One region of the Spirillospora sp. NPDC029432 genome, then DNA from elsewhere that is predicted to be linked to it. Evidence: riboswitches for the same ligand, from Rfam matches in the RefSeq annotation. Region 1 holds a riboswitch; each other region holds the start of a gene.
The links. Region 1 has a riboswitch for cobalamin ahead of AB0881_RS08290 (ribonucleoside-diphosphate reductase subunit alpha). Riboswitches for the same ligand answer to the same signal wherever they lie in the genome.

Region 1 (10,009 bases):
GCGGTCGCCCGCTTGGCCACGGGCGAGCAGGTCGTCCCAGGACTCCCGGCCGATCAGGACGACGTCGCGGAGGCCGGTCCTCGGGCGCACCTCCTCGATCATGGCGGCGTAGTCGGAGGTCTTGAACGAGGGCGCCGCCACGAGGGTGCGGACGCCGGCCTGGCCGAGCACGAACTCCAGCTCGTGGACGCGGTACGCGGGGTTGATGTTGACGAGGATGGCGCCGATCCGTGCCGTCGCGTACTGGACGAACATCCATTCGGCGCAGTTGGGCGCCCAGATCCCGACCCGGTCGCCCTTGGTCACGCCGAGGGCCAGCAGGCCGAGCGCGACGGTGTCGACCTCGGCGGCGAAGTGGTCGTACGACCAGCGGCGGCCGGTGGCGCGCTCGACCAGCGCGTCGCGGTCGGCGAACGCGGCGACCGTACGGGCGAGGTTGGCGCCGATGGTCTCGCCCAGCAGCGGCCGGGCGGAGGTCCCCGAGGCGTAGGACAGGCTCATCGCGCACCCCCTGGGGCTGCGGGAATCCGGTTCGTCGCGGGCTTCGTCGTGGGCTTCATCGCAGGTCCTCCTCGCGGTACTCGCCCTCGGGGCGGGCGGAGGGGCCGGGGTGCTTGGCGGTCTCGGCGGTGCGGAGCTCGACGCGGCGGATCTTGCCGGAGATGGTCTTGGGCAGCTCGCCGAACTCCAGCAGCCGGATCCGCTTGTACGGGGACAGCTGCGCCCGGCTGTGCTCGAAGATCGCCTTCGCGGTGGCGGCGCCGGGCTCCCAGCCGGCGGCCAGCGTGATGTACGCCTTGGGGACGGCGAGCCGCACCGGGTCGGGGGACGGCACCACGGCGGCCTCGGCGACCGCCTCGTGCTCGATCAGCACGCTCTCCAGCTCGAACGGGGAGATCTTGTAGTCGGAGGCCTTGAAGACGTCGTCGGAGCGGCCCACGTAGGTGATGTAGCCGTCCTCGTCCACGGAGCCGATGTCGCCGGTGTGGTAGCGGCCGCCGGCCATGGCCTCGGCGGTGCGGTCGTCGTCGCCGTGGTAGCCGGTCATCAGGCCGAGCGGGCGGTCGTCGAGGTCGAGGCAGATCTCCCCCTCCTCGGCGGGCTCGCCGGTGATCGGGTCGACGAGGGTGACCTTGTAGCCGGGCGCGGGGCGTCCCATCGAGCCGGGTTTGACCGGCTGGCCGGGCGAGTTGGCGATCTGCACGGTCGTCTCGGTCTGCCCGAAGCCGTCCCGGATCGTCACGCCCCAGGCGTCGCGGACCCGTTCGATGACCTCGGGGTTGAGGGGCTCGCCGGCGGCGACGACCTCGCGGGGCGGGGTGGCGAGCCGGGACAGGTCGGCCTGGATGAGCATCCGCCAGACGGTCGGCGGGGCGCAGAAGCTGGTGACGCCGCACCGGTCGAGCTCGCCGAGCAGCCGGTCGGCGTCGAAGCGCGTGTAGTTGAAGATGAACACGCAGGCGCCGGCGTTCCAGGGCGCGAAGACGTTGCTCCAGGCGTGCTTGGCCCACCCGGCGGACGAGATGTTGAGGTGGATGTCGCCAGGGCGCAGGCCGATCCAGTACATCGTGGACAGGTGGCCGACCGGGTAGCTCGCGTGCGTGTGCTCCACCAGCTTGGGCCGGGCGGTGGTGCCGGAGGTGAAGTAGAGCAGCAGCGTGTCGCTGGAGAACGTGGTGCCGTACGGGGTGAAGTCGGTCGCGGCGCCGTAGGCGTCGGCGTAGCGCAGCCAGCCGTCGACCTCGGCGCCCACGGCGATCCGGGTGTAGTCGCCGGGGATGTCGGCGAACCGTCCGGTCACGGCCGAGGCCGCGACGACATGGCGGGCGCGGCCGCGGTCGAGCCGGTCCCGGAGATCGGTGGTGCCCAGCAGCGTCGTGGTCGGGATCAGCACGGCGCCCAGCTTCATCGCGGCCAGGATCGTCTCCCACAGCTCGACCTGGTTGCCGAGCATGAGGATCACGCGGTCGCCGCGGCGGACCCCGGCCGCGCGCAGGTGGTTGGCGACCTGGTTGGAGCGGCGGGCCATGTCGGCGAACGAGTGGCGCTCCTCCGAGCCGTCCTCCTCGACGATCCAGAGCGCGGGCTCGTCGTTGCCCTCCGCCAGCTTGTCGAACCAGTCCAGCGCCCAGTTGAACCCGGTCAGCACCGGCCACCGGAACTTCTCGTACGCCGTCGCGTAGTCCTCGCGATGGGCGAGCAGGAAGTCGCGAGCCGCGCGGAACTCGACTGCCGCCATGAGTCCTCCTCGTCAACCCCACAGCTTCATCGGCCACGAGAATCGTTGGCCACGCCGGCGACCTCGCGCCACCCCCGAAAGTAGGTAGTCACTCCCTACCCGGTAGGGGGCCCGGTACGACGAAGGTCGCGCGCAGCAGCCTGCCCGCGCGTCGCCGATCGAGGGGAACCTGGGCGCGGGGCTCGGCCTTTCGCCGGCTCCGCGCGCGGGGCGCGGCCGCCCGCGCGTTCCGAAACATCCGTATCTCCGCGGAAATGACACTGATGTGGCACTCGCGGCCCCGGGACGGGCGGGTGTGACGGAACGGCGGGCGGCGGCGCTGGATCAGGCGTGGGAATTCGCGCGCTTGACCCGGGCGAGCAGGTCGGCGAAGTTGTCCAGCGTGAGCGTGAGGGCGCCCTGATCAGGGGCTTTGCTGTCGCGTACGCCGACGCGCCCGGCGAGGCGCGCGAGCTCCACGCAGTCGCTCTGTCCGGAACTGCCGCTGCTGAAGCTGGACTTCCGCCATATCGCGGGGGTGGTCATCGCATCGACTCCAATGCATGTTCGATGAGTTGGCGAGAAGCGGACCGGGACAACGCATCCGTTCCGATCCTGTCATAGCGTATTTCGAATGCGTGGACTTCGGCAGGATCTCCAACCAATCTGCCACCGCCGGATGCCTCGATGTACGCGAGTGTCTCCCTGGCGACACCGAGCAGTTTGAACGAACCGTCCAAGCCCGGGTGAAAACCGATCGAACGGGGGACCACCCGGAGCATCACGTGCGGTTTGGCGGCCAATTCCAAAAGGCGGGACAACTGCTCGTACATCACCCGCGGCTCGCCGATCGCCCGGTCGATGACGTCCTCTTCGAGCAGGACCCACAGGAGCGGCGGCTCCGGCCGGAGCAGGGTCTCCTGGCGGGCCAGCCGGCCGGCGACCGACTCCTCGATGTCCTGCACGCCTCCCTGGACGAAGAGAGTGCGGGCGTACGCCTCGGTCTGGAACAGCCCCGGGACCAGCGAACGCTCGTAGATCTTGATCGTGGAGGCCCGCGCCTCCAGCTCCAGATGCGCCGAGAACCAGTTGGGGTCGTGCCCGGTCCTGGCGTGGTGGAGGAGCAGGCACAGAAGATCACCGGTGCCGTACGTGTCGTCGAGTGCTCTCAGCTGACGCTCCGAGGGCTTCAGCCGGCCCGCCTCCCAGTGAGAGACGGTCTGCCGCGCGGTGTTGGTCATCTTGCCGACGGCGGCGCAGGACAGCCCGTGCTTGTTCCGGAGAAAGTGCAGGTAGACGGCCAGGAAGTCCCACATCGACGCTCTCGGATCGAGCGAATCGCGCAGCGGCACGTGCGGTGCTCCATTCAGTGATCATGTCTCTAATGTCTCCAGAGCCATGGCCAAGCTAGCGCTACGCCAACACAATGTCACGGAGAGCGAGCATCGGGGGGACAGTCAATGGGGGCCGAAAGTACGATCGCTGACGATCTGGACATAACCGTTCCGGGGGCGCGTACTGCACCGGGATGGGCGCGCGCACTGATCGAATTGCGCGTCGCCCGCTGGTCGATGTGGCATATCAAGCACGACGCCTGCCTGATCGCCGGCGAATTGATCGCCAACGCGGTGGCGGCGGCGCCGGGCGAGGAGATCAGGATCAGGTGCACGCGGGAGCCGGAGGCGATCCTGCTGGGGGTGTGGGACGCCTCCGACGAGATGCCCGTCGTCCTGCCGGTCAAGGAGATGACCTTGGACGATGTGGAGGGCGACCCGCTGGCCCTCGAACCGGGGCACGACGACGGGACGGGCGGCTGGGGGCTGCCGATCGTCGAGGCCCTCGCCGCGGAGTGCGGGGTGGATCCCACGGAGCCGCGCGGTAAATGGGTCTGGGCGCGCATCGCCTGCTGACCGCCGATAACGCGGGCACAAGGCGGGCCGGGGCCCGCACACAAGATCGAATGGAGCGTTCCCAATACGGGGGGAACTCCGCCGGACGAGTTCCGGGGAACGCGCCGGACCGGCCGATCCGCAGGTCTCCCGCCGAGTCATCGCGGACAGTCAAGGCCCGGTGAACGGTGACACGGAACTAACCGCGAGGAAAGGAGGAGTGGCGAGGGGTGGGCCGGTCGTGTCCGGCGGCTCGAAGGAGGGGGGCCACCCCCGGGCGGGGGGCTCGGGGGTGACCGGAGAGAGCCGCGGCGCGTACCCGGGGGGTGAGCGGCCGAGGGGGCGGCGACGCCGTGGAGGGAGTGCCGGCAGCGGGGGCGCCGGCACCGCTCCGGCGGCGATTAGCAAATACGGATATGTCTACGGAAAGGGATTTGGAATGACCAGCGCCGTCAGGAGAGGAGTGTCCTGGGTGTGATGGGATATCGGAATCCGGCCGGCCATGCGACGGCCGGCCGCCATCGGGGGTCAGGACTCCGGAACGTACGGGGGCGCGACGCCCCAGCCCCACCGGGGCACGGGGATGCCGTCGGACGGCGGCGCGGTGCCGAGGCCGGAGTTGGAGACGGCCAGGCGCGTCCCCCATTCGATGTAGCCGGAGAACGCGGCGCGGAACTCGGGGTCGGCGGGGAGACCGGCCTCGTCCGCCGCGTCCATGAGGAGGCTCACCCAGCGGCGGCGCTGCGGCTCGGTGATGTGCCTGCCGAGGTGCTGGGAGAGCATGTGGGGGTAGCCGCCGCGCTCGTCCGTGTAACGGGACGGGCCGCCGAACACCTCGCTCAGCCACATCGCGACGTACCGGGGGTGGCCCGGGTCCATGTGCGCGAACAGGGGGCCGATCAGGTCGTCCTTGAGCACCCGCGCGTAGAAGATCTCGGTCAGGTGCTCGAACGCGTCCGTTCCGCCCGCCCACTCGTACAGGCTCGGAACGGCTGAACCGGCGCCCTTCACGGCGGTGCGCTCGTAGTGGCGCATCTCCTCGATCCGCTTCACGTAGGGGCGGATCTCCGCGAGGAAGGCCGTGAAGTGCTCGCCGCCGCGGAACTCCTGCATATGGGCCTCGGCCGAGGTCCATGTGATGCGCAGGATGTACGACTCGGGCTCGTCCGTGCAGCGGGACAGCTCGTAGTCGACGCACTGGGGGGCGGCGGCCAGGGGGACCGCGGCGCGCGCGTACGCGGCCTCGAACTCCTCGGCGTCGCCCTGGTCGATCCGGTAGCGGATGTACTCGACGATCATGTGATCACGCCCTTGATCATGGTTGGCGTCATCAATGTAATCGGGTAATCATCCGGGCTGGGGCGTTCTGGCCGAATCCGGCGCGACCGCGATCGGGAAGGCCCGGCATCCCGCACGGCGCGGGATGCCGGGTCTGTCGGCACTGGCGACACTGGCAGCACTGCCGGCACTGCCGGGTCGGTGCTCGGGCCCGCCGCCCGCCGGCGTCAGTCCTCGCCGGGACGCCGCGCCCAGAACACGCCGCCGGCGATGACGACGATGACCAGGGCGGCCACCCCGATCCACAGCCAGCCGGACGAGGAGCCGCTCTCCTCCTGGCTCGCGGCCTGCGTGGTGGCGGTCGCGGACGGCGCGGGCGCGGCCGGGGCCGCGGACGCCGAAGCCGACGCCGACGAGTCCGGGGATCCCTTCACGGAGAACTTGAAGCTGCCGGAGATCGGGTGGCCGTCGCTGGAGACGACGCGCCAGCCGACGGTGTACTCGCCGTTCGGGAGCGTCCCCTCGACCGCCTGGGTGACCTTGTTGTCGACGGCCCGCGCCTCCCCGGCGCCGTGCTTCGCGCCGTCGGGCCCGGTCAGGACGATCTGCGGGACGCGGACGGTGCCGGTGAAGGTCAGCTCGATCTCCGGCGGCGACACGATCTCGGCGCCCTTCTCCGGATTGGAGGACTTCAGCGCGTCGTGCGCCCAGGCGGGCGCGGCGCCGAGCCCGAGCACCGCCGCGACCAGGGCGATCGCCAGGGTGATCCTGCGGAACCTCATGCTTGCCTCCTTGCGCGGGTGAGGCCGAGACCGCCGACGCCGATCCCGATCACTCCGGCGGCCAGGCCCAGGCCGCCGAGCAGCCGGGCCGTGCCGTCGTCGGCCGGGGACGCGGTCGCCGCGGGCTTCGCGCCGTTCGCGGCGACCGGCTCGGCCGCGGCCTTCGGAGTCAGTTTGAGGGACGGAGCGGGGTGCTCGGGTTCGTTGGAGCCGTCCCCGGGGTCCTGGTCCCACTTCACGACCTCGTCGTTGGAGTAGGTCTGCTCGGCCTTGAAGAGGACCCGGTCGGCGTTCGCCGGCAGCGGCCCCATCGAGACGTCGAACTCCTCGAATTGCCCGGCCGCTATCTCCCCGCCGGTCCAGATGATCTTCGAGACGTACTCGGTGAGCTCGCCGCCCTCGATCTTGACGGGCTCGGGCAGCTTGGCGCGCTCGACCTCGACCTTCCAGCCGGGCACGGGCCGTACCGACACGTGCTCGATCACGGGATCGGACGGCATCTCGATCACGAGCTTGGTCGTCCGCGCGTTGTCGCGCTCGTTCGGTACCCGGAAGGCGACCTTGGTGTACGAGCCCTGCTCGGCGGTACGGGGGTTGGCGGTGACGTGGGCCGACGCGCCGGTGGCCAGACCGGCGAGGGTGACGGCGGCCAGCGCGGTGACGGCGGCTGATCTGCGGATATGCCGTGACATGCCATGAGGAATGCGACGGGACATGGGAATCTCCGTTCGAGGCGTACGGGTGAAGCCGGACGGGCCCGGGACGGGCGATCGGTCCGGTGACGTACGGCACTCGACGGCTCGCGGTACGAGCCCGGCGGCTCAGCAGGCGAGCGCGAGCGCCCTCGAACGGCGCGGCGGCCCGCGGCGGACGACCTCGTGCCGCAGGATCCGCCCGCACGGGCGGGCGGGGATGTCCTCCGCCGGGAGCGGCGCGGTGCGCGGCGGGGCGGCGGCAGGCTCGATCGCGATCAGTACCCGGGCCGGGGCCGTGGCGATCCGCCGGGCCAGCGACCAGGCCGCCCGCTCGCCGCGCCGCAGCCACCAGGCCGAGACGACCGCCGCCGCGACGTGCGCGAGCGTCATCGCCGTGCCCGATCCGCCGCCCCCGCCGGGGCCCGGCGCGACGGCGACCGTGTGGTGCCCTGCGGCGGTCGCGGTCGCGGCCGTGCATTCGGCGCTCGCGTACAGGCTGTGCAGCGCGAACTGGCCGCCCAGCAGCCCGCCGAGCAGGGTGGGCAGCGAGCGCTCGTGGCCCGCCAGCGCCTGCGTCACCGCGAGGACGCCGCCGAAGCCCGCCACGACCGCCCAGTACGGGATGGCCGCGGTGGACGTGAGCGAGTGCCCGAGGGTCGCCAGCGTCACGCAGACGGTGGTGAAGACCACCGCCCGCGAGGTACGGAAGAGGGGACGCGGCGGGTGCGGGGACATGGCGGGAACATCGTCCCACCCCCGGCCGGTGATCTCTACACACCCCCCGAGATCGGTATGGCGCCCCAACATCTAGTGTTGTCGCAATCGGTCCCCGCCAGATGTAGGGTCATGATCGTGCTGGTTCGCCCGCGCCGATCGCCGGTGCGGGCGTCGTAAGAGGGAACCCGGTGCGGTGCGGCCCGATGTCTCGGGCCGCCCAATTCCGGGACTGCCCCGCAGCGGTGAGCGGGAACGACCGCCGTCAGAGAGCACTGGCGCGCCGTGATGGCGCGCCGGGAAGCGACGGTCATTAGGTCGCGCGCTCCTTCCGGGAGGGAGGGGACGCGCGGTGCCCGCGAGTCCGAAGACCTGCCCGCACCGATGGACGTCCAGGCTTCGCGGGAGGCCGGTGGGCGCGCGGCGGCCTGCCGTGGCGTTCTCCTCCCCTGCCCGCGGGGCGATCTCAAGGGGAGAGAGAGTACGTGACACGGCAACTCACGGCGCCGCCGAACCCGTCCGGGGTGTCCGGCGACATCGGCGCCGCGATCGAGCGTGCCTGCGCCGGGCTGCCCGGCGCCGAGCCGGCGCCGCTGCTGGCGGCGGTACGGGGGGAGAGCGGGGAGGCGGCGCGGCGGGAGCGCGCCGTCGCCGAGGCGGCCGCGCTGGTGGCGGCCGAGCCCGCGTACTCCAGGGTCGCCGCCCGGCTGCTGGCCGTGAAGATCGCGGAGGAGACCGCGGCCGAGGGCGTGCTGACGTTCGCCGGCTCGGTGGCGGCCTCGCACCGCGAGGGCCTGCTGTCGGACGAGGCCGCCGCGTTCGTCGCCGCGCACGCCGCCGAGCTGGACGCGCTGATCGACGAGGGCGCCGACGAGCGTTTCGAGTATTTCGGCCTCCGCACCCTCTACGACCGCTACCTGCTCCGCCACCCGAGCACCCGCCGCGTGCTGGAGCGCCCGCAGTTCTTCCTCCTGCGCGTCGCGGCCGGCCTGTCCGACACCGTCGCCGAGGCGGCGGAGCTGTACGGGCTGCTCAGCACGCTGTCGTACCTGCCCAGCTCCCCGACGCTGTTCAACTCCGCGGCCCGCCGCCCGCAGCTGTCGTCGTGCTTCCTGCTGGACTCGCCGCGGGACGAGCTGGAGTCGATCTACGAGCGGTACGCGCAGGTCGCGCGGCTCAGCAAGTACGCGGGTGGCATCGGGATCTCGTGGTCGCGGGTCCGGTCGCGCGGCTCGCTGATCCGCGGCACCAACGGCCTGTCGAACGGGATCGTCCCGTGGCTGCGGACCCTGGACTCCTCCGTCGCCGCCGTCAACCAGGGCGGCCGCCGCAAGGGCGCAGCGTGCGTGTACCTGGAGCCCTGGCACGCCGACGTCGAGGAGTTCCTGGAGCTGCGCGACAACACCGGCGAGGACCAGCGCCGCACCCACAACCTCAACCTCGCGAACTGGATCCCGGACGAGTTCATGCGCCGGGTCGAGTCCGACGGGACCTGGTCGCTGTTCGATCCGAAGGAGGTGCCCGAGCTCACCGACCTGTGGGGCGAGGAGTTCGACGCCGCGTACCGCAAGGCCGAGGAGGACGGCCGGTACGTGCGCCAGGTCTCGGCCCGGCGCCTGTACGGCCGGATGATGCGGACCCTCGCGGAGACCGGCAACGGCTGGATGACGTTCAAGGACGCCGCCAACCGCGCCTGCAACCAGACGGCCACGCCGGGCCGCGTCGTCCACCTGTCCAACCTCTGCACGGAGATCCTGGAGGTGACGGGCGACACCGAGACGGCGGTGTGCAACCTCGGCTCGGTGAACCTGTCCGCCCACGTCGGCCCGGACGGGGTGGACTGGGCGCGGCTGCGCGCGACCGTCCGCACCGCCGTCCGGTTCCTGGACCGGACGATCGACCGCGGCTTCTACCCGACCGGCGAGGCCGCGGGCGCGAACCGGCGCTGGCGGCCGGTCGGGCTGGGCGTGATGGGCCTGGCGGACGTGTTCTTCAAGCTGCGGCTGCCGTTCGACTCCGCCGAGGCCCGCGCGCTCTCGACCCGGATCGCCGAGGAGATCGCGCTCGCGGCGTACGGCGCGTCCGCCGACCTGGCCGAGGAGCTGGGCCGGCTGCCCGAGTACGAGCACACCCGCACCGCCCGCGGGCGGCTCCACCTGGACCACTTCCCGGACGCGAGCCCGTCCCGCGCCGCCGAGTGGGACGCCCTGCGCGCCCGGATCGCCGAGGTCGGGCTGCGCAACTCGCTGCTGATCGCGATCGCGCCGACCGCGACGATCGCGTCCATCGCGGGCTGCTACGAGTGCATCGAGCCGCAGGTGTCCAACCTGTTCAAGCGCGAGACGCTGTCGGGCGAGTTCCTGCAGATCAACTCCTACCTGGTCGCGGACCTCAAGGCGCTGGGCCTGTGGACGCCGCAGGTCCGGGACGCGA
Region 2 (10,009 bases), on a different contig from region 1:
CTGTTCCTGCGTTACCGGCTGCGCACGTAGCGCAGGAACAGGAAGCCCGCGTCGTCGGAGTCCTCGATCACGTGCGCCAGCCGCAGCCGGGCGGCGGGCGGCAGCACCGTCCCGTCGAGGACGCGGGGCGCGTTCCCGGAGGCGAGCACGGGGCTCACGGTCAGGCACAGCTCGTCCAGCATGCCCGCGGCGGCCACCTGGGCGAGCAGGTGCGGGCCGCCCTCGCAGAGCACGCGCCGGTGCCCCATCCCGGCGAGCCGCTCGAAGGCCGAGGCGAAGTCGCAGCCCGCGCGGCCCAGCTGGATCACCTCGGCGTGCTCGCGGGCGGCGCGGAGCCGGTCCGGGTCGGCGTCCCGGACGGTCAGCACGATCGTCCGCGCGTCCGGGGCCGCCTCGGTGAAGATGGGCGCGGTGAAGTCGAGGTCGAGGGACCGGGACACGATCGCGATCGCGGGCGTCTCCGGGCGGCCGGTCCGGAGCCCCTCCCAGGACGGGTGGGGCCGCGCGGGCCCGTACCCCTCGGCGCGGACCGTCCCGGCGCCCACCAGGATCACGTCGGCGAGGCCGCGCAGGTACAGGAACAGGTGGCGGTCGGCGTCGCCGCCCAGCCCGCCGCTGCGGCCCTCCCACGTCGCGGCCCCGTCCGCGCTGGCCACCATGTTCGCCCGCACCCAGGGGCGGTCGAGGCAGGGCGGGTACGCGTACGCCTCCGCCAGGTCGGCCTTGCCGTTCTCGGGAGTGAGTCGCCGCATGAGCATGCCCGCCAAGCTACTGCACCCGATCGGCGCGCTCGATAACGGGCGGTATGCGATTCGGCCGTTTCCGTCACGCCCGGCGGCCGCGCGGGAGACACTACGCCCGGGAGGCAAGGACCGCGCCGAAAGGAGCCGGGGGTGGAGTTCGCCGCGCTGGGCGCCTGGCTGGTAGCGGCGGCCGTGGGCGCGTACCTGATGGCGACCTGGATCACCGGCGGCGGCCTGCGCCGGCAGGCGACCAAGGTGACGCGCTACCCGCTCCTCGTCCTGGTCGGCCATCCGCTGGCGGCGGTCGCCGGCCTGCTGCTCTGGGCGGCGTTCCTGGCGACCGGGCAGGCCGCGTACGCGTGGGGCGCCTTCACGGCGCTGCTGGTCGTCATGCTCCAGGGGTTCGTGCTGTTCACGCGCTGGCTCGTCGGGCGGGGCGGGCGGCACGCCCGGGACGCCGGGCAGGAGTTCCCGGCCAGGGCCGTCATCCTGCACGGCGCGGTCGGGGCCGCCACGTTCGTGCTGGTGCTGCTGACCGCCGTCAGGGCCGGCGCCTAGCCGCCCGCGCATGGGGTTGCACCTTCCGTAGCGGCATGTGGTTCGGTGATCACATCCCGATCCCTTGAGGAAGGTCCCTGTTCATGCGTTCGTCCTTCATGCCGCCTCGCCAGGTCAAGATCGGTGACGCGGCGGCCTTCGCCGGCACCACGCCGCGGGCGATTCGCCACTACCACGAGATCGGCCTGCTCCCCGAGCCCGAGCGGGGCGGCGACGACCGCCGCCGCTACGGGTACGAGGACATGATCCGACTGCTGTGGATCCGCAGGACGGCCGACGCCGGGATCGCCCTGGACGACATCCGTGACGCCTTCACCACCGGCACGGCCTCCGCCGGTGCGGACGGCGGGGACGGTATCGCGGGCATCCTGGAGCGGCTGGAGGAGACCCTCGCCGAGCAGGAGGCGGAATTGCGGCGGCAGCGGACCGCCGTGCAGCGGATGCGCACCGAAGGCAGCCGGATGGGCCCGCTCTCCGACGTCGTCACCGACCGTCTCAAGAGCCTGCCCGAGGGCTCCCTGCGCCAGGCGGACCTGGACACCCTGCTGGTCACCGAGCGGATCTTCGGCCCGCTCGGCGCGGCCGTCCAGGCCACCCGCTTCGCCGCCCTGGCCACGCATCCCGCTCTGCGGGAGGACTCCGACCGCGTCGACGAGGCCGAGGAGGCGCTCGATGACGGCGTCGCCGTCGATGATCCGCGGGTGGCCCAGGTCGCCGCCGAGCGGCACGCCTTCGAAAGCGTCCTGGAGGCCGCCATCGAGGAGTCCGGCCTGGGGAAGGACGACGATGCCCTCTTCGACGCCTGGGACGCTCTGCACCCCGCCACCGCCGATGACGGCGAGGACGAGGCCGGCTCCATGAGCGTGCTCGAAGCCATCGGCAAGATGCCCTACGACTTCTCCCCGGCCCGCCTGCGCTGCATAGAACTGGCCGCAGAGCTGTCCGCCCAAGAGTCTCCCGCCGCCTGCCACACGGCCTAGACGATCCGGCGGAGCACCGTCAGGGAGCGGCTGACCACGGTGACCAGGTCGCGCGCCTTGACGCGGGGCCGCTCGCCGACCGCGCGGGGGTCGGCGGTGTCCAGGGCGTACTCCCACCGCTCGCCGTACTCCGGCCCGGGCAGCTCGAACCCCACCGGCTCGGAGTGGGCGTTGATCAGCAGCAGGAACGAGTCGTCCCGGATCCGCCGGCCGCGCTGGTCGGGCTCGGTGATCGCGTCGCCGTTGAGGAAGACGCCCAGCGACTTCGCGAACCCGGCGTTCCAGTCGTGGTCGGTCATCGGCTCGCCGCCCGGCGTCAGCCAGGCGATGTCGGCGGGCGCGGCGCCCGGGGCGCCGCCGGTGAAGAAGCGGCGGCGCCGGAAGACGGGATGGTCGCGCCGCAGCCGCGACAGGACGCGGACGAACTCCAGGCCGCAGCCGCCGGCGTCGTCCCAGTCGACCCAGGCGATCTCGTTGTCCTGGCAGTAGGCGTTGTTGTTGCCGTGCTGCGTGCGGCCGAACTCGTCGCCGTGCGACAGCATCGGCACGCCCTGCGACAGGAACAGCGTGGCCAGGAAGTTGCGGCGCTGGCGCGCCCGCAGCGTGCGGACGTCGGTGTCGCCGGTCGGGCCCTCGGTGCCGCAGTTCCAGGACCGGTTGTCGTCGGTGCCGTCCCGGTTTCCCTCGCCGTTGGCCTCGTTGTGCTTGCCGTTGTACGCGACGAGGTCGGCGAGCGTGAAGCCGTCGTGGCAGGTCACGAAGTTGATCGACGCGAACGGGCGGCGGGCGCTGTTCTCGTAAAGGTCGCTGGAGCCGGTCAGCCGGGACGCGAACTCCGGCAGCGTCGCCGGCCGCCCCCGCCAGTAGTCGCGGACGGTGTCGCGGTACTTGCCGTTCCACTCCGTCCACAGCGGCGGGAAGTTGCCTACCTGGTAGCCGCCCTCGCCCACGTCCCACGGCTCGGCGATCAGTTTCACCTGCGACACCACCGGGTCCTGCTGGACGAGGTCGAAGAAGGCGGCCAGCCGGTCGACGTCGTGCAGCTCACGGGCCAGCGCCGAGGCCAGGTCGAACCGGAACCCGTCCACGTGCATCTCCAGGACCCAGTACCGCAGCGAGTCCATGATCAGCTGGAGCGCGTGCGGGCTGCGCACGTTCAGCGAGTTGCCGCAGCCGGTGTAGTCGAGGTGGTAGCGCTTGTCGTCGTCGCGCAGCCGGTAGTACGAGGCGTTGTCGATGCCGCGGAACGACAGCGTCGGGCCCAGGTGGTCGCCCTCGGCGGTGTGGTTGTAGACCACGTCGAGGATCACCTCGATGCCGGCCGCGTGCAGCGCCCGCACCATCGCCTTGAACTCCAGCACCTGCTCGCCGCGCTGCCCCGAGGAGCTGTAGGCGTTGTGCGGCGCCAGGAAGCCGAGGGTGTTGTAGCCCCAGTAGTTCGTCAGGCCGCGCGCGACCAGCGCGTGCTCGGGCACGTGCTGGTGCACCGGCATCAGCTCGACCGCCGTCACGCCCAGCTCGGTCAGATGGTCGATCATCACCGGATGGGCGAGCGCGGCGTACGTGCCGCGCTGCTCCTCGGGGATCGCCGGATGCAGCTTCGTCAGGCCCTTGACGTGCGCCTCGTAGATCAGGCTCTCGTGGTACGGCACGCGCGGCGGCCGGTCGTCGCCCCAGTCGAAGAACGGGTTGATCACCACGTTCTTCGGCATGTAGGGCGCGCTGTCGTCGTTGTTGAGCGTCCCGGGGTCGGCGAACCGGTACGAGAACAGCGACTCGTGCCAGCGGATCTCGCCCTCGACGGCCTTGGTGTACGGGTCGAGCAGCAGCTTGTTCGGGTTGCAGCGGTGGCCGTTCCGCGGGTCGTACGGGCCGTGCACGCGGTACCCGTACCGCTGGCCGGGCCCGACGCCGGGCAGGTAGCCGTGCCAGACGAACCCGTCGACCTCGGGCAGGACGATGCGCTCCTCGTGCCCCTCGGCGTCGAACAGGCACAGCTCCACCCGGTGCGCCACCTCGGAGAACAGGGCGAAGTTGGTCCCGGTGCCGTCCCACGTGGCGCCCAGGGGGTAGGCCTCGCCGGGCCAGACCTCCCGCATCTCTCCACCCCTCGGCTCGTCGCGCGCGAGCCTCCGATTTTCCCTTACCCATCGGGGCGGCGGGTCTCGCACGCGGAGATCGGCTCGTCACCAGGGCGGGCGAAGTCGGCCCACACGACCGTGTGCCGGTCCCGGCGTTCCGATCCCCAGCCCAGGCTCAGCGCCTCGACCACGTGCAGGCCGCGCCCGCCCTCCCCATTGTCGTCGGGCGCGCGCAGCCGCGGCGCACCGCCTCCCCCCTGGTCGGCGATCTCCAGCCGGACGACACCCGCACCCGCCAGGAAGGACACCGTCACATGCCCGCCCCGGCGGTCGCCGGGCCGGGGCCCCGACCGGGAGTGTCGCACGGCGTTGGTGAAGAGTTCGCTCGCCACGACGGTGAGCTCGTACAGATCGGGGAAGCCGGGGCCGAGGAGCGCCCGCGCGTACCGGCGGACGAGCGCGACGGCCTGCTCGGTGCCGGGCAGGACCACGGCGCCGAGGACGGTGAGGGGACGCTCTTTCGGGACGCCTTCCGCGCGCGACGCCATGCGCCTGCTCCTTCCCGCGAACGGGGTCCTGGTCGGGGACCGGTCCACAGGGAGGTACGGGCGGATCGGGGCGCGGCGCCGTCTCCCGGAGGAGAAAACTCTGAGAACTTCGGTGAAACGCGGGGATCGCCCGAGCTCACCCGCCCCGCCGGTCGCTCCAGACCACCTCGTCGCCCGCGTACCGCGCGGTGGGGGACAGCCCGGCGCGGCGGGCGACGGCCGCGGAGGCGCGGTTGGCCGGATGGACGTTGGCGGTGATCTCGCGGACGCCGTGCCCGGCGAGCCAGGACACCAGCGCCCGGGCGGCCTCGGTGGCGAAGCCGAAGCCCTGGTACGGCATCCCGACCACCCAGGCGACCGCGGCCCGCGGCCCCGCCTCGCCCGGGGTGACGGTGGCCTGGACGGTCCCGACCGGCTGCCCGTCGCGGCGCCGCCGGACGATCCAGTTGAGCCACTGCTCCTGGTGGAACGGCGCGGGCCCGGCGGCCAGCCGCGCGTACCGGGCGCGCAGCTCGTCCAGGGAGAGGGGCTCGCCGCCGGTGTAGCGGTGCAGCCGGGGGTCGCCGAGGACCTCGGCCATCTCGTCGGCGTGGTGGGCGCCGAGCGGCTCCAGCGTGAGGCGCCGGGTCCGGATGGCCTCGGTGATCGGTACGGGCATCCGCCCGACTCTACGCCGGGGCGGTGAGGCGGTGCGTCCAGACGCCCTCGGGATGCTGCCGGGGGCTCAGCCACAGCCACGGCTGGGAGCGCCGGAACGGCAGCTCGGTGCCGGGCTGCCACGGGTAGAGCCCGTTCTCGTCGGGCCACACGACCTGGAGGAACGGCAGCGGCCGGCCGCGGTAGAACGCCATCGCCCCGTGGAAGGCGCGCTCGTGCCAGCCGGGGTCGACGCCCCGGAACGCGGCGGGCCGGCCGCGCACGACGTCGTCGCGGCGCTCGCCGTCGGCGGGCGGGCCCTCGCGCCCGGCCTGCCGCCCGAGCGCGTTGAGGATCTCCTCCATCTCGTACACGTCGCCGCCGAACATCGCCAGCTCGGGGGAGCGCAGGCTGTGCCAGAGGCCGACGGTGTACGCCCAGCCGGGGCCGTCGCCGACCGGCGGCACCAGCACCATGCTCCAGCCGTACTGGCTGATGTGGACGATGGTGCGCAGCTGGAAGTTGCCCAGCCGGCCGCGATCTCCGTAGTCGCGGCAGATGATGCACTCGCAAGCGGGGCGGCCCTCGGACATGGCCGCCAGCTTACGGCCAGTTGATCGCTTGACGAGAGTGATCGGGCGTCCGCGTGCACGTGCGTTTGCATTGTGCAGGTCGTTGTCGGGCGTCCGGATGGGCCAGAATGATCGGACAAAGGCGACGGGGACCAGGAAGCCGGTGCGAATCCGGCGCGGTCCCGCCACTGTGACCGAGGAGCGATCCCCAGGCACGGCCACCGTCCGCGCGCGCGTGCGGGAAGGCCGGGGCGAGCGATGATCCGGGAGCCAGGAGACTGACCCGTCGCCGGTCCACCGGCAGGGGCGAGGACACCCCGAGGAAGGATCCGATGAACGGCCATGCCCGGAAGGCGGCGGGGCAGCACACCCTCTGGGGGCGGACCTCTAGACCCCCAGGGCGGTCGCCCGAAGAGCGGGATCGGGGGATCGGCAGGCGCGAGTTCCTGGCGGCGGGCGGGGCGGCCGCGACCGCCGCGCTGCTCGCCGGCTGCGGCGGCGGGAACGGCGGCGGCGCGGACCGCTTCCGGGCCGCGTTCCCGGCCGGCGGCTCCCAGGAGACGCTCGACCCGCACGTGGCGCCCAACTTCGTCGACCAGGCCCGCGCCAAGGCGCTGTTCGACACGCTGGCCACCTACGGCGACGACATGTCCGTCCGGCCGCGCCTGGCCGAGTCGTGGGAGAGCGACGCGGCCGGGACCCGCTGGCACGTCAGGCTCCGCGCGGCGCGCTTCCACGACGGGCGGCCCGTCACCGCCAAGGACGTCCTCTACAGCTACCGCAGGGCCGCCGACCCGGAGGTCGGGTCGCCGTCCCAGCAGCTGCTGTCGGCGATCGACTTCGGCGCGAGCCGCGCCACCGGGGAGCGCACGCTGACGCTGGCGCTGGAGAAGCCGGACTTCGGGTTCCCGACGGCGTTCGGCGGTCCCGGAACGGAGATCGTCCCGGACGGCACGACCGCCTTCCGGAACCCGGTCGGCTCCGGCCCGTTCCGGTACGTGTCGTTCACGCCGGGCGGGACCGCGCGGTACCGGCGCTGGGAGGGCCACTGGGAGGGGCCGCCGGCGATCGCCGAGCTGGAGATCGTCCCGGCGAACGAGGAGTCGGCCCGGGTCAACGCGCTGCTGTCCGGCCAGGTCCACTACGCCGCCGACCTGGCCGGGGCGTTCGTGGAACGCCTCAAGGGGCAGCGGTCCGTGCGCCTGCTGACCGCGCGCCGCGCCACCGCCCAGCAGGTCATCCTGCGCACCGACCGGGAGCCGTTCTCCGATTCCCGGCTGGTCCAGGCGATGGCGCTGGGCATCGACCGCGAGGCGCTGGTGCGGGTCGCGCTGGCCGGGCACGGCGAGGCGGGCAACGACCTGTTCGGCAAGGGCCTGCGCGGTTACGCGGCGGGCCTCCCGCAGCGCGGGCGCGACGTGGAGCGCGCGAGGCGGCTCGTCCGCGACGCGGGCGCGGAGGGCCTGGCGGTCCCGCTCGACACCAGCACGCTCGACGCCGCGTGGGAGCCGGCGGCCGCGCTCATGACGCGCCAGCTCGCCGAGATCGGGCTGCGCCTCGAACCCCGCACGCTCGCCGCCACCACGTACTTCAGCGAGAGCAAGAAGCGCGGTGTCGCGTCGTTCAGCACCACGTCGACGCTGCCCGTCCCCGACTTCCTGGAGCAGCGCTTCCGCTCCGGCGCGGCGCGGAACATGACGGGCTTCCGCTCCGGCCGCTTCGACCGGCTGCTCGACCGGGCCCGCACCGCCCGCGACGAGAAGGAGCGGCAGGACCTCCTCACGGAGGCGCAGCGGATCCTGCGCGACGAGTCCGGCCTGCTCGTGTGGGCGTTCTCCGACGCCAACGACGGGATCGCGGCGTCGGTGCGCGGGCTGCGCGCGGCACCGCCGAACTCCCACGCATGGGCCCGGTTCGACCGCGTCACGCTCGCCTGAGGTGCGCGGGTACGCCGCCCGGCGGGGCGCGCTGGCCGTGGCGCAGTGCGCCGCCGTCCTGGCCGCGGTCTTCGCGCTCGGCGCGCTGCTGCCCGGCGACACCGCCGACGTCCTGCGCGGCGAGCACGGCACGCCCGAGCAGATCGCCGCGCTCCGCGCCCGCCTCGGCCTGGACGAGCCCGCCTGGGCGCGCTTCGGCCACTGGCTCGGCGCCCTGGCCTCAGGGGACGCGGGACGGTCGCTGATGACGGGCGCCCCGGTCGGCGAGGAGATCGCCCGCCGGACCGCCGCCTCGCTGGCGCTGGGACTGCCCGCGCTCGCCGCCGTGGCCGTCCTCGCCCCGCTGCTGGGCGTCGTCACCGGCCTGCGCGAGGGCACCCGGCTCGACCGGGCCCTGAACGGGGCCGCCGTGCTGCTGCACGCCGTACCGGAGTTCGTCCTCGGGCTGCTGCTGATCGCCTGGCTGTCGCTGGCCGCGGGGCTGCTCCCGGCGACCGCGGTCGGCCTGGACGGGACGCGGCTGCTCGCCGACCCGGCCGTGCTGGTGCTGCCGGTGACGGTGCTGGCCGCGGGCCGGACCTGCGACCTTTCCCGGCAGATCCGCGCCGGGGTCGCGGCCGGGCGCGGCGGGCCCGTGGCCGAGCACCTGCGGCTGCTGGGCCTGCGCGAGCGGACGGTCGTCGTGCGCCACGTCGTCCCGAACTCGCTCGGCCCCGCCGCGCAACAGTTCGCGCGCTGCGTGGAGGGCCTGCTCGGCGGCGCCCTGCTGGTGGAGTCGCTGTTCGGGATTCAGGGACTCGGCACGGGCTTCGTCGAGGCCGTGCAGAACCGCGACACCCCGCAGATCCAGGCGTACGCGCTGCTGTTCGCCGGGACGACCGTGGCCGTGCACCTGGCGGGCGACCTGGTCTCGTACCGGCTCGCCCCGCGCCGCTGGGAGGCGGTGTGAGCCACCGGGGCGGCACGTCGCCGCACAAGCGGCAGTGGGCCGCGGCGGTCCTGCTCGGGGTGCCGGTGCTGCTGGCCGCCGCCGGGCCGCTCGCGGGCGGGTCCGCCGAGCCGCCGCCGTCCGGGCCGGCCGCGCTCCCGTCCGCTCCGCCCGGCCCCGGGCACCCGCTGGGCACCGACGTGCTGGGACGCGACGTGCTCGCGCTCGTCCTGCACGGCGGGCCCTCCGTGCTGGGCACCGCGGCGGGCGCACTGCTGATCGCGTACGCGGCCGGGGTCCCGCTCGGGCTGCTGGCGGCCGGGCCGCGGCGGCTCGTGGACGAGGCCGTGATGCGCGCCCTCGACCTGCTGCTGGCCTTCCCCGGCCTGCTCGTGCTGATCACACTGGCCGCCACCGGGCACCGCCGCTGGTACTGGCTGGTCGCGGCGGCCGGCCTGCTCCAGGTCCCCGCCGTCGCCCGGCTCGTGCGCGGCGCGGCGCTGGCGCCCGCGTCCCGGACGTCCGTGGAGGCGCTGCGCATGCAGGGGTACGGCTGGGCCTACATCCACCTGCGCCACCTGGCCCGCGAGCTGGCCGCCCCCGTCGCCACCGACGCGGGCACCCGCTTCCCGCTGGTGCTGTACCTGCTCGCGTCGGCCAACTTCCTCGGCCTGGGCCTGCCGTCCACGTCGCCCGACTGGGCGGTCCTGATCGAGCGCAACGCCGACGCGCTCTTCACCCAGCCGTACGCCGTCCTGGTGCCGGCCGGGCTGCTGATGTCGATGTGCGTGGGCGGCAACCTGCTCGTCGACCACGCCCTGGCCCGGAGGAGGCGCGTCCCGTGACGCTGCTCCAGATCCGCGGGCTGTCCGCGTACGCGGGGGACGCGCGCCTGCTCGGCGGGATCGACCTCACCGTCCCGGCGGGCTCGATCGTCGCCGTCGCCGGCCCCTCCGGCAGCGGCAAGACCACGCTGGGCCTGGCCGCGCTCGCGGCCTCGCGCCGGGGCGTCCGGCTGGAGGGCGA
Region 3 (10,009 bases), on a different contig from region 1:
CCAGCCGCGCTCGCCCGTCTGGCGGCGCGGATCGAGGACGAGCACGACGTTCGGGTCGCGCCAGGGCCGGGTGCTCGCCTCGGCGGGACGCACGTGCACGACCCGCTCGTCCGGGCCGCCGAGGTTCTCGCAGACCACGAACGTGCGCGGCGTCTGGGGGAACAGCTCGCGCGCCAGCGCCGCCGGGCCCGCCCCGGGCGCGGTCAGCACGGCGACCTTGGGGTGCGCGCGGCAGGCGTTGACGGCCCGGCGCAGCTCGCGGCCGTGCGCCGACACCACCAGCGCGTCGTCCCAGGGCAGCCCGGCCCGCGCGAACGCCTGCGCCACCGAAGACAGCGCGGGCAGCACCCGCGGCCGGTGGCCGCGCTCGCGCAGCGCCCGGACGATCCCGAAGAAACCCGGATCGCCGCTGGCGACGACCACGACGTTCCGGTCCTTCTCCAGGTCGGCGTCGATCGCGTCCAGGGCCGTCCGGAGCTCGCCCATGACGACCGTACGGGCCGACGCCGGGATCGGGACGGCCGCCAGATGGCGCGCCCCGCCGACCACCAGCGCGGCGCGCCCCAGCAGCTCGCGGGCCTCGGCGGAGAGCGGCGACCCGTCGTGGCCGAGCACGGTCAGCAGATGGGTGTTCATCGGCGCAGCCGCCCGTACATGCCGACCATCCGCCCGGCGGCCGGCGCCAGCAGCACGACCTGGACGGCGACCGCGCCGCCCGCGATCTCCTCCAGGCGGTCGGCGACCCTCCGGCACAGCTCGCGGCCGCAGCGGCCCACGAGGTCCCGCGGGTACGGCGAGTCGGGCCGCACCTCGTGCAGCGTCGCGGCCGCGTGCCAGGTCCCGTACGCGGCCCGGACCGTCCCGCCCTCGGTCACCTCGGCGGCCAGGTCGCCCGTGCCGCCCATCTCCGTGGTGATCTCGGCGAGCGGCAGGTCCAGCCCCGCGTCGTCCAGGGTGCCCGGCTCGGCGAACAGGATCAGCTGCCCGATCCCGTCGGCGGCCGCCTCGCGCGCCGCCTCCTCGATGTCGACGGCCTGGACGAAGCGGTCCTCGGCCAGCTTGGGCATCATCTTCACTGCGGCGCGCCGCAGCGGCTCGCCTCTGTAGAGCACCCGCGTGTCTTCGCTCATGGGCGATGAGCCTCCCGAAGGCGGCGGCGCGCGGCGGGCTCGGCACGCCGGTGGCCGTGGAAGTGGCCCGGGTGGTACAGGTGCGAACGGGTGCCGCCCGCCGCCAGGGCGGGGCCCACCAGTACGAGCGTGTGCTTCCACAGCTTGTGCGCCTTGACCGTCGCCGACAGCTCGCCGAGCGTGCACCGCACGACCAGCTCGTCCGGCCAGGTCGCCTGGTAGGCCACCACGCAGGGGGTGTCGGCGGGGTAGCCCCCTTCCAGCAGCTCGTCCTGGAGCTGCCCGGAACGCGCCGCCGACAGGAACAGCGCCATCGTCGTCCCGTGCCGCGCGAACTCCCGCACCTCCTCCCCCGGCGGCATCGGCGTCTTGCCGCCGCCCAGCCGGGTGAGGACGACCGACTGCGCCACCTCCGGGATCGTCAGCTCGCGCTCGACCACCGCCGCGACCGCGCTGAAGCTGGAGACGCCCGGGATCACCTCGGTCTCCAGGCCCATCTCCTTGCACCGGTCGAGCTGCTCCTGCAGCGCGCCCCACAGGGCGGGGTCGCCGGAGTGGATGCGGGCGATCGTCAGCCCCTCGGCGAGGGCGCGCTCGTAGTACGGGAGGACGCCCTCCATCGGCAGCCGCGCCGAATCGACGATCTCCGCGTCCGCGCGGGCGTGCTCCAGCACGTCCGGGTGGACCAGGCTCGCCGCCCAGATCACCACGTCGGCCGCGCCGATCGCGCGGGCCGCGCGGAACGTCAGCAGGTCGGCCGCGCCCGGCCCGGCGCCGACGAACAGGACCTTCCCCTTGCCTGCGGTGCCCATCAGAGCCTTCCTCCCCGCGCCGTACGGCGGTGCCCCGGCACGATCAGCGTGGACAGGTACGGGACGGGCCCGCTCAGCTCCCGGGCGGGCCGGATCTCCTCGCCGGGCAGGCCGAGCCGCGTCCCGTACCGGGCGCCGTCGAGCCGTCCGGCCTCCTTGAGCGCCTCGATCACCTCGGCGGCGACCGCGCCGAACTTGTACGCCACGACGGTGTCGCCGGTCTCCAGCGCCGCCCGGAACGCCGCCATCGGATCGGCTCCGCCGGCCAGCGGGACCAGCCCGATCGACTCGGTGCCCTCGGCGAGCACGGTCCCGGAGCGGGCGGCCAGGTCCTGCATCGCGGTGATGCCGGGCACGGTGACGATCTCGGTCTCCGGGCGCAGCTCCCGCACGGTCTGCGCCAGGTAGGTGAAGGTCGAGTAGACGTTCGGGTCGCCGATCGTGGCGAACGCCACCGTCGCGGCGCCCTCGTCGAAGGCGCGGACGACGCGCTCGGCGGCGGCGTCCCACGCGGCGGCGCGGCGGGGCGTGACGCCGCCGCGGTCGTTGAGCGCGAACACGACGCGCTCGGCCTTGGCGGTGTACGCGCGGACGACCGACTCGGCGCGGCCCTCCTCGTCCGGCGCCATGACCGGCACCAGGACGACGTCCGCCTCCTGGAGGATCCGGACGCCCCGGACGGTCACCAGCTCCGGATCGCCCGGCCCGACGCCGATCCCGACCAGCCGCGGCGGGCCAGCCCGCCCGGGGCGCTCCAGCTCCGCGGACAGCAGGCTGAACACGTGCTGGTCCACCCCGCCGCCTCCCGCAGCGCGCAGCACGCCCTCGCGCCGGAACCCGGCCTTCTCCGCGACCCGGACCGACGCGCGGTTGGCGACGTCGATCCGCAGCTCCAGCCGGTTGAGGCCGCCCTCGCGCAGCGCCCACGCCGCGAGCGTCCGCAGCGCGTCGGTCGCGAGGCCGCGGCCCCGGGCGCCGGGGCGGACGCCGTACCCGGCCTCGGCGGCCCGCGCAGGCCAGTCGACCCGGAAGATCCCGATCGCGCCGCTCAGCTCGCCGGTCGCGCGGTCCTCCACCACCGCGTGCAGGCCCATCCCGGACCGGGGGATGTCGTGGACGCCCGTGCGCAGCCACCAGTCGAGGGCCTCGCCGGGCGGCGGCACGATCGGCGGCAGGAACTCCTCCCCGGCCGCCATCGCCGCGCCGAGCACGCCGGCGTCGTCCGGCCGGAACGGGCGCAGCGCCACCCGCTCGCCGGCCAGCTCCAGCCGCTGGTCGAAGGTGGTCATGCGGCCGCCTCCAGGATCATCCGCTCCGCGAACGCGGGCTCCCCCGCCCAGTGAAGGTGGAGGTACGAGGCGACGCAACGGCCCCGCACGAAACCCTCGGGCCCGGCGGTCGTCCACTGCCACGCCGCGGTGCCGCCGTGCGCCGGATCGGTCACCGTACGGTGGAACTCGTGCCCGCGGACGCGCTCGCCCGCGCGGGCCACGACCGAATCGGAGACCGCGACCGCCGACCGGTAGCCGAGCGTCAGGCGCGGCGCCATCGTCGCGGTCACCTCGTCGAGCACTCCGCACATCGGCTGGCCGTCCAGCTCGCGCGCCAGGTACAGCAGGCCCGCGCACTCGGCGTACACGGCGCCGCCCGCGTTCGCGAACGCGGCGACGTCGCGGCGCAGCGGCGCGTTCGCCGACAGGTCCGGCGCGTACATCTCGGGGAAGCCGCCGCCGATGACGACGCCGCGCGTCCCCTCCGGCAGGCGCTCGTCGCGCAGCGGGTCGAACCGGACGACCTCGGCGCCGGCCGCGGCCAGCAGCTCCTCGTTCTCGGCGTACCCGAACGTGAACGCCGGCCCGCCCGCGACCGCGATCCGCGGCGGCGGCCCGCCGGCGGCGGCGACCTGCCCGCGCGGGTCCCAGGGCTCCTCGCGCAGGTCGGGCGCGGTACGGGCGACCGCCATCACGGCGTCCAGGTCGCAGGACTCCGCGACCAGCGCCCCGAGGCGCTCGACGGTCGCGACCGCCTCGGCGCCGCGCTCGGCGGCCGGGACCAGCCCGAGGTGCCGGGACGGCTTCGCCACGTCGTCGCGGCGGCGCAGCGCGCCCAGGACCGGCACGCCCAGCTCCTCGACGGCCTCCCGGCACATGCGCTCGTGGCCGTCCGACCCGATCCGGTTGAGGATCACCCCGCCGAGGCGGATGTCGCCGTACGTCCGGAATCCGTGCACGGTCGCCGCCACCGAGCGCCCGGCCGCCGCCGCGTCGACGACCAGCACAACCGGTGCGTCCAGCAGCCCCGCGACGTGCGCCGTGGACGCGAACCCGCCCTGCTCGGCGGCGCCGTCGTACAGGCCCATCACGCCCTCGACGACCGCGAGGCGGGCGCCCGCCGCGCCGTGCAGCAGCAGCGGGACGACCAGCTCCTCCGAGGTCAGCCACGGGTCGAGGTTGCGTCCGGGGCGGCCCGTCGCCAGCGCGTGGTAGCCGGGGTCGATGTAGTCGGGCCCGACCTTGTGCGGCGACACGGCCGTCCCGCGCGCCGCGAACGCCGCCATCAGGCCGGTGGCCACGGTCGTCTTGCCGCTGCCCGAGGCGGGCGCCGCGATCACCAGTCTCGGCATCGAGGTCACCATTCCGAGATCACCATGCCGAGATCACCACTCGATGCCCTTCTGGCCCTTCTGGCCCCGGTCCATCGGATGCCTGACCTTGCCCATCTCCGTGACCAGGTCGGCGAACTCCACCAGCCGCGGATCGGCGTCCCGGCCGGTGATCACGACATGCTGGGCGCCGGGCCGGTCGCGCAGGGCCGCGATCACGTCCTCGACGTCGATCCAGCCCCACTTCATCGGGTACGTGAACTCGTCCAGGACGTAGAAGCGGTACGTCTCGGCGGCCAGGTCCCGCTTGATCTGCTCCCAGCCCTCGCGGGCGTCGGCCTCATGGTCGGCCTCGGTGCCCGGGCGCTGGATCCACGACCAGCCCTCGCCCATCTTGTGCCAGGTCACCGCGCCGCCCTCGGCGCTCTCGCCGAGCACGCGCAGCGCGTGCTCCTCCCCGATCCGCCACTTGGCCGACTTCACGAACTGGAACACCCCGACCGGCCAGCCCTGGTTCCAGGCGCGCAGCGCCAGCCCGAACGCGGCGGTCGACTTCCCCTTGCCCGCGCCCGTGTGGACGATGACCAGCGGCCGGTTCCGGCGCTGCCTGGTCGTGAGCCCGTCCTCGGGAACGTACTCCGGCTTCCCTTGCGGCATCCCCTACGCCACCTTCCTGGAGGACCGGACGACCCCGGCCAGCCCGTCGGCGCCGAGGTCCTCCAGCCGGACGGTCTCGGCGCCGAGCCGCACGCCCAGTTCGGCCGCCAGCCCGAGCCGTACGGGGCCGGACTCGCAGTCGACGACCACCGCCGCCACCCCGGACAGGGCCGCCGCCGCTGCCGCCGGGTCGGGGCCGTGAGTGGCGCGGCCGTCGGTGACCACGACCAGCAGCGGGCGGCGGGCCGGATCGCGCATCCTCTCCACTCGCAGCGTCTCGGCGGCGCGCAGCAGCCCGGCCGCCAGCGGGGTGCGGCCCCCGGTGGGCAGCCGCTCCAGCCGCCGCGCCCCGGCCTCCACCGACGAGGTCGGCGGCAGCGCCACCTCGGCGCCGGTACCGCGGAACGTGATCAGGCCGACCTTGTCGCGGCGCTGGTAGGCGTCCAGGAGGAGGCTGCGCACCGCGCCCTTGACCGCGCGCATCCGCCGCCGCGCCGCCATCGAGCCGCTGGCGTCGACGACGAACAGCACCAGGTTGCCCTCGCGGCCGTCCCGTACCGCCTCGCGCAGGTCCGGCGGCGCGACGATCACGCCCGTGCCGGTACGGCCGCGCGCGTGCTGGTGCGGGGCGGCGGCGCGCAGCGTGGCGGCCAGGTGCAGGCCGCGCGCGCCGGGGCGGGCGCCGGACACGCGGCCGTACGGGCTGCGGGCCTTGGAGCGGCGGCCGGGCGCGCCCGCACCGGTCCCCGGCACCGTGAACAGCCGGGGCCGGAACGCGGCGTCGGCGGGGGCGGGCTCGCTCTCGTCCGGGCGGCCGTTCTCGCCGGGCGCGGGGGCGTGCCGCTCGTCGGCGGGGCGCTCGCCGTCGGACTCGGTCACGGGACGGCCGCTGAGCAGGGCGTCCAGCACGCTCAGCGCGCCGCCGCCCGGCTGCCCGTCCGGCCGGCCGCCACCGCCGGGACCGCCGCCGCCGTCGTCGTCCGGGCCGTCGTCCTCGGGCGGCCCCTCGTCGCCGCCGCTTTCGTCGTCGTGCGGCGGCTCCGGCCGCGGTTCGGGCTCCGGCTCGGGCCGCGGTTCGGGCTCGGGCCGGTCGTGTTCGGGGGCGGCGTGCTCGTCCAGGATCTCGTCGAGCCGCTCCTCGTCCAGGCCGGGCGCGTCGAACGGGTCGCGGCGGCGCCGGTGCGGCAGCGCCAGCCGCGCCGCCGTCCGCACGTCCTCGGCGGTCACCACGGTCCGCCGGTGCCAGGCCGCCAGCGCGATCGCGGCGCGCGCCGTCACCAGGTCGGCGCGCAGCCCGTCCACCTCGAACGCGGCGCACACCGCGGTGATCTGGCGGAGCGCGGCGTCGGTCAGCTCCACCCGCGGCAGCCGGGACTGGGCGGCGGCGATCCGGGCGGCCAGCTCCGCCTCGGCCAGCGCCCACCCGGACGCGAACCGCACCGGGTCCTCCTCGAAGTCCAGCCGGCGCCGGACGACCTCCGCCCGCTCGGCCGGATCGCGGGTGGCCGCCACCTCGACCGTGAGCCCGAACCGGTCGAGCAGCTGCGGCCGCAGCTCGCCCTCCTCCGGGTTCATCGTGCCGACCAGCAGGAAGCGCGCGGCGTGCCGGACCGACACGCCCTCGCGCTCGACGTACGACTCGCCCATCGCCGCCGCGTCCAGCAGCAGGTCCACCAGGTGGTCGTGCAGCAGGTTGACCTCGTCGACGTACAGGACGCCGCGGTGCGCGGCGGCGAGCAGGCCCGGCTCGTACGCCTTCACGCCCTCGGTCAGCGCGCGCTCGATGTCGAGGGAGCCGGTGAGGCGGTCCTCGGAGGCGCCGACGGGGAGCTCGACCAGCCGCGCCGGCCGCTCCTCGGTCCCCGGCCGCTCGACCGGCTCGGCCCGCCCGGCGGAGTCCTCGTCGCCGTCCTCGGCGTCGTCCACCGGGTGCGGGCCGTCGGGGCAGCCGGGATCGGGGTCGCGCGGGTCGCAGGCGAACCGGCAGCCCGCCACCACCCGCGTCGACGGCAGCAGATCGGCCAGCGCGCGGACGATCGTCGACTTCGCGGTGCCCTTCTCGCCGCGGACCAGCACGCCGCCCACGCCCGGCGACACCGCGTTGATCAGCAGCGCCAGTTTGAGGTCGTCCATCCCGACGACGGCGGAAAAGGGGTAGCGCGCCGCGGCGGCGCGCGCACGGCTCATCGGCCCATCAGACAGGGCATGCCTCATCGTCCTTCCCTCGGGTGTCCACGCCCGTGGCGGTTGTTCGCGGGCACCGGGGCGCCCGCCACGACGGCCGGAGTCTCCTGGCTCCCGGATCGCCGCTCCCCCTCGGCCTTCCAGCGTCCCTGGCGGGACGCCGTGGCCGCGTTCGAGGGGGAGCTCCCCATGGTCACAGTTGCGGGACAGCCCCGGATTCGCACCGGGTTCCTCCGCTTCCGTCGCCTGCACAGGATGGCATACCGCCTGGACCGGCCCAAGTCGCGCCCAGGTGACGGCGCCGCGGCCTCCACCGGGTAAGGGCCCGCCGGTCACGGCGCCGCATAGGCTGTGCGGGTGGCCCAGTCACCCTCCCGCACCCCGGATTCCCGCCGCTACCAGCGGCTGTCCCCGGACGAGCGGCGCGACCAGATCCTCGGCGTCGCGCGGCGGATGTTCACCGAGCTGCCGTACGCCGAGGTCTCCACGTCCGCGATCGCGGCGGAGGCCGGGGTACGGCGCGGGCTCCTGCACTACTACTTCGGCACCAAGCGCGAGCTGTTCCTGGAGGTCGTCCGCGACCTGTCCGGCGCGGCCGCGATGGCGGCGCCGCCGCCGGACGAGAACCGGTCGCTGGAGGAGGCCGCCGACCTGTGCGTCCGGCTCTTCCTGGAGGCCGCCGAGGGCAACGCGACGACCTGGTTCGCCGCGGTGGACGCCGAGGGCTTCGGGCGCGACCCGCAGCTGCTGCACATCGTCAACCGGTTCCGCGACCTGACGGTCGAGCACATGCTCACCGTGCTGCGGATGGAGCCGACCGGCACGCTGCGGGCCGTGCTGCGCACGTACTCCGGGCTGGCGGAGGCGGCCACCCGCCAGTGGCTCCAGGAGGGCACCCTCGACCGCGGGCAGGTGCACACGCTGCTGTCCCGCTCGCTGCTGGCGCTGCTGACCGACATCGCCCCCGCCGTGGAGGACGCCCGGACGGCCGCCGCCGGAGCGGGAGCGGGAGCGGGGACCGGCGACGCGGCGGCCGCCGCTGGGGCGGGCGCCTGACGGTCAGCCCGGCCGTTCCGGCGGCCGGGCCTCGCCGGGCACCGCGAACCAGACCGCCTTGCCCGGGACCCGGGGGGTGCGGCGCGAGTGCGTGCGCAGCATGCCCCAGCGGCCGTCCGACAGCTCGCGGACGATGCTGAGCCCGCGGCCGTAGTCGCCGGACGTCCAGGAGTAGACGGGCAGCCGCGCGGCGGCGTGCCGGTCGAACACCGCGCACCGCAGCTCGCCGGGCGGTCCCGCGTACAGCCACAGCTCGTGCGGGCCGTGGTCGGGGGCGTGCTGGTGGGCGTTGGTGGCCAGCTCGCTGACCATCAGCTGCGCGTCGGCGACGGCGGCGCGCGGCACGCCCGCCTCGGCCAGCGCCGCGGCCAGCGCGGACCGGGCGTGGCCGGCGCAGGCCGGGCCCGCCGGAAGCGTCCAGGTCAGGCCACCGGACGGCGGTGCGGCGGGGACGGGGGCGGCCGGCAGGGGTACGGCTTCACCGAGGGAGGCCGGCGGGTACGGGGCGTGACCGGCGAGGCCGGCCGTCTCTGGCGAGGTCGTCACGGGATCCTCCCGTGTAGTTCCGTGGTGCGCGGTGGTGAACCGCACGGTCACTGGGTGTTGCCGTTCGGTCACATGAGCACAGCCTCGCGTGAGATTCTCAGTTCCGCAACACGCTTCGCGAGATTGCCGTTACCGGCTTGCTCGTATGCCTTGAACGGAACCGACCGAATAGAGAGACTCTCGGCCCATGACCTATCGCCCCACCGTGCGCGGCCGCCGGCTGGCCCGCGAGCTGCGCAGGCTGCGAGAAACGCAGGGGCTCACCCTGCAGGAGGTGGCGGACCGGCTGGACTGGTCGCGGGCCACCGTTTCCCGGCTGGAGACGGGGCAGACCCGTCCCAAGCCCGGCGACATCGCCGACCTTCTCGACCTCTACGGCGTCCCCAGCCCCGAGCGGGACGCCCTCATCAACCTGGCCCGCGAGGCGGGCCAGCGCGGCTGGTGGACGGCCTACGCGGACGTCTTCACCGGCAGCTACGTGGCGCTGGAGGACGAGGCGTCGCGGATCCGGGCCTGGGACACCCAGCTGATCCACGGGCTGCTCCAGACCGAGGAGTACGCCCGCGCGGTCATCACGGCGGGCCGGATGCTGCCCGGCCCCACCGAGATCGAGCGCCGGATCGACGCCCGCAAGGCCCGGCAGAAGCTGCTGGACCGGGACGAGGCGCCGCGGCTGCACCTGGTCTTCGACGAGTGCGTGCTGCGCCGCCCGATCGGCGGCGCGGCGGTCATGCGGGCCCAGCTGGAAGCGCTGCTGGAGTTCGCCGCCCGGCCGCGGATCGAGATCCAGGTCCTCCCGTACGACACGGGAGCACATGCCGGACTTGACGGACGTTTCACGATACTTTCGTTCCCGAACCCCGCGGACCCCGATATCGCCTACGTAGAGGGCACCATGGGCGACGTTTATCTCGAAAGCGCCGAGGCAATAGCAACACATGGAGACCGCTTCGACCGCGTCGCGGCGGCCGCCCTTCCCCCCGAGGATTCCGCGCACCTCATCGCCGAGGCAGCAAGGAGCA

Region 2: it holds a riboswitch for cobalamin, as region 1 does, so the genes downstream of both, AB0881_RS28560 (ABC transporter substrate-binding protein) here and AB0881_RS08290 (ribonucleoside-diphosphate reductase subunit alpha) in region 1, are expected to answer to the same signal.
Region 3: it holds a riboswitch for cobalamin, as region 1 does, so the genes downstream of both, AB0881_RS12160 (VWA domain-containing protein) here and AB0881_RS08290 (ribonucleoside-diphosphate reductase subunit alpha) in region 1, are expected to answer to the same signal.

What each region holds. Positions count from the first base shown of each region.
Region 1 is NZ_JBEZWH010000007.1:180,240-190,248, reverse strand. It holds gene AB0881_RS08335 (AMP-binding protein) at 1-501, opposite strand, end outside; gene AB0881_RS08330 (AMP-binding protein) at 557-2,239, opposite strand; gene AB0881_RS08325 (DUF397 domain-containing protein) at 2,564-2,764, opposite strand; gene AB0881_RS08320 (helix-turn-helix transcriptional regulator) at 2,761-3,570, opposite strand; gene AB0881_RS08315 (ATP-binding protein) at 3,769-4,128, shown strand; gene AB0881_RS08310 (antibiotic biosynthesis monooxygenase) at 4,636-5,406, opposite strand; gene AB0881_RS08305 (copper resistance CopC family protein) at 5,613-6,167, opposite strand; gene AB0881_RS08300 (YcnI family protein) at 6,164-6,859, opposite strand; gene AB0881_RS08295 (hypothetical protein) at 6,989-7,597, opposite strand; cobalamin riboswitch at 7,702-7,971, shown strand; gene AB0881_RS08290 (ribonucleoside-diphosphate reductase subunit alpha) at 8,062-10,009, shown strand, end outside.
Region 2 is NZ_JBEZWH010000045.1:8,778-18,786, reverse strand. It holds gene AB0881_RS28600 (dihydrofolate reductase family protein) at 1-30, shown strand, start outside; gene AB0881_RS28595 (pyrimidine reductase family protein) at 12-758, opposite strand; gene AB0881_RS28590 (hypothetical protein) at 894-1,301, shown strand; gene AB0881_RS28585 (MerR family transcriptional regulator) at 1,385-2,281, shown strand; gene glgX (glycogen debranching protein GlgX) at 2,278-4,380, opposite strand; gene AB0881_RS28575 (ATP-binding protein) at 4,425-4,910, opposite strand; gene AB0881_RS28570 (GNAT family N-acetyltransferase) at 5,047-5,568, opposite strand; gene AB0881_RS28565 (DUF4262 domain-containing protein) at 5,579-6,139, opposite strand; cobalamin riboswitch at 6,270-6,399, shown strand; gene AB0881_RS28560 (ABC transporter substrate-binding protein) at 6,451-8,055, shown strand; gene AB0881_RS28555 (ABC transporter permease) at 8,057-9,004, shown strand; gene AB0881_RS28550 (ABC transporter permease) at 9,001-9,828, shown strand.
Region 3 is NZ_JBEZWH010000011.1:184,186-194,194, forward strand. It holds gene cbiE (precorrin-6y C5,15-methyltransferase (decarboxylating) subunit CbiE) at 1-636, opposite strand, end outside; gene AB0881_RS12135 (hypothetical protein) at 633-1,130, opposite strand; gene cobM (precorrin-4 C(11)-methyltransferase) at 1,127-1,942, opposite strand; gene cobI (precorrin-2 C(20)-methyltransferase) at 1,942-3,231, opposite strand; gene AB0881_RS12150 (cobyrinate a,c-diamide synthase) at 3,228-4,565, opposite strand; gene cobO (cob(I)yrinic acid a,c-diamide adenosyltransferase) at 4,599-5,201, opposite strand; gene AB0881_RS12160 (VWA domain-containing protein) at 5,205-7,388, opposite strand; cobalamin riboswitch at 7,486-7,619, opposite strand; gene AB0881_RS12165 (helix-turn-helix domain-containing protein) at 7,743-8,441, shown strand; gene AB0881_RS12170 (ATP-binding protein) at 8,445-8,987, opposite strand; gene AB0881_RS12175 (helix-turn-helix transcriptional regulator) at 9,175-10,009, shown strand, end outside.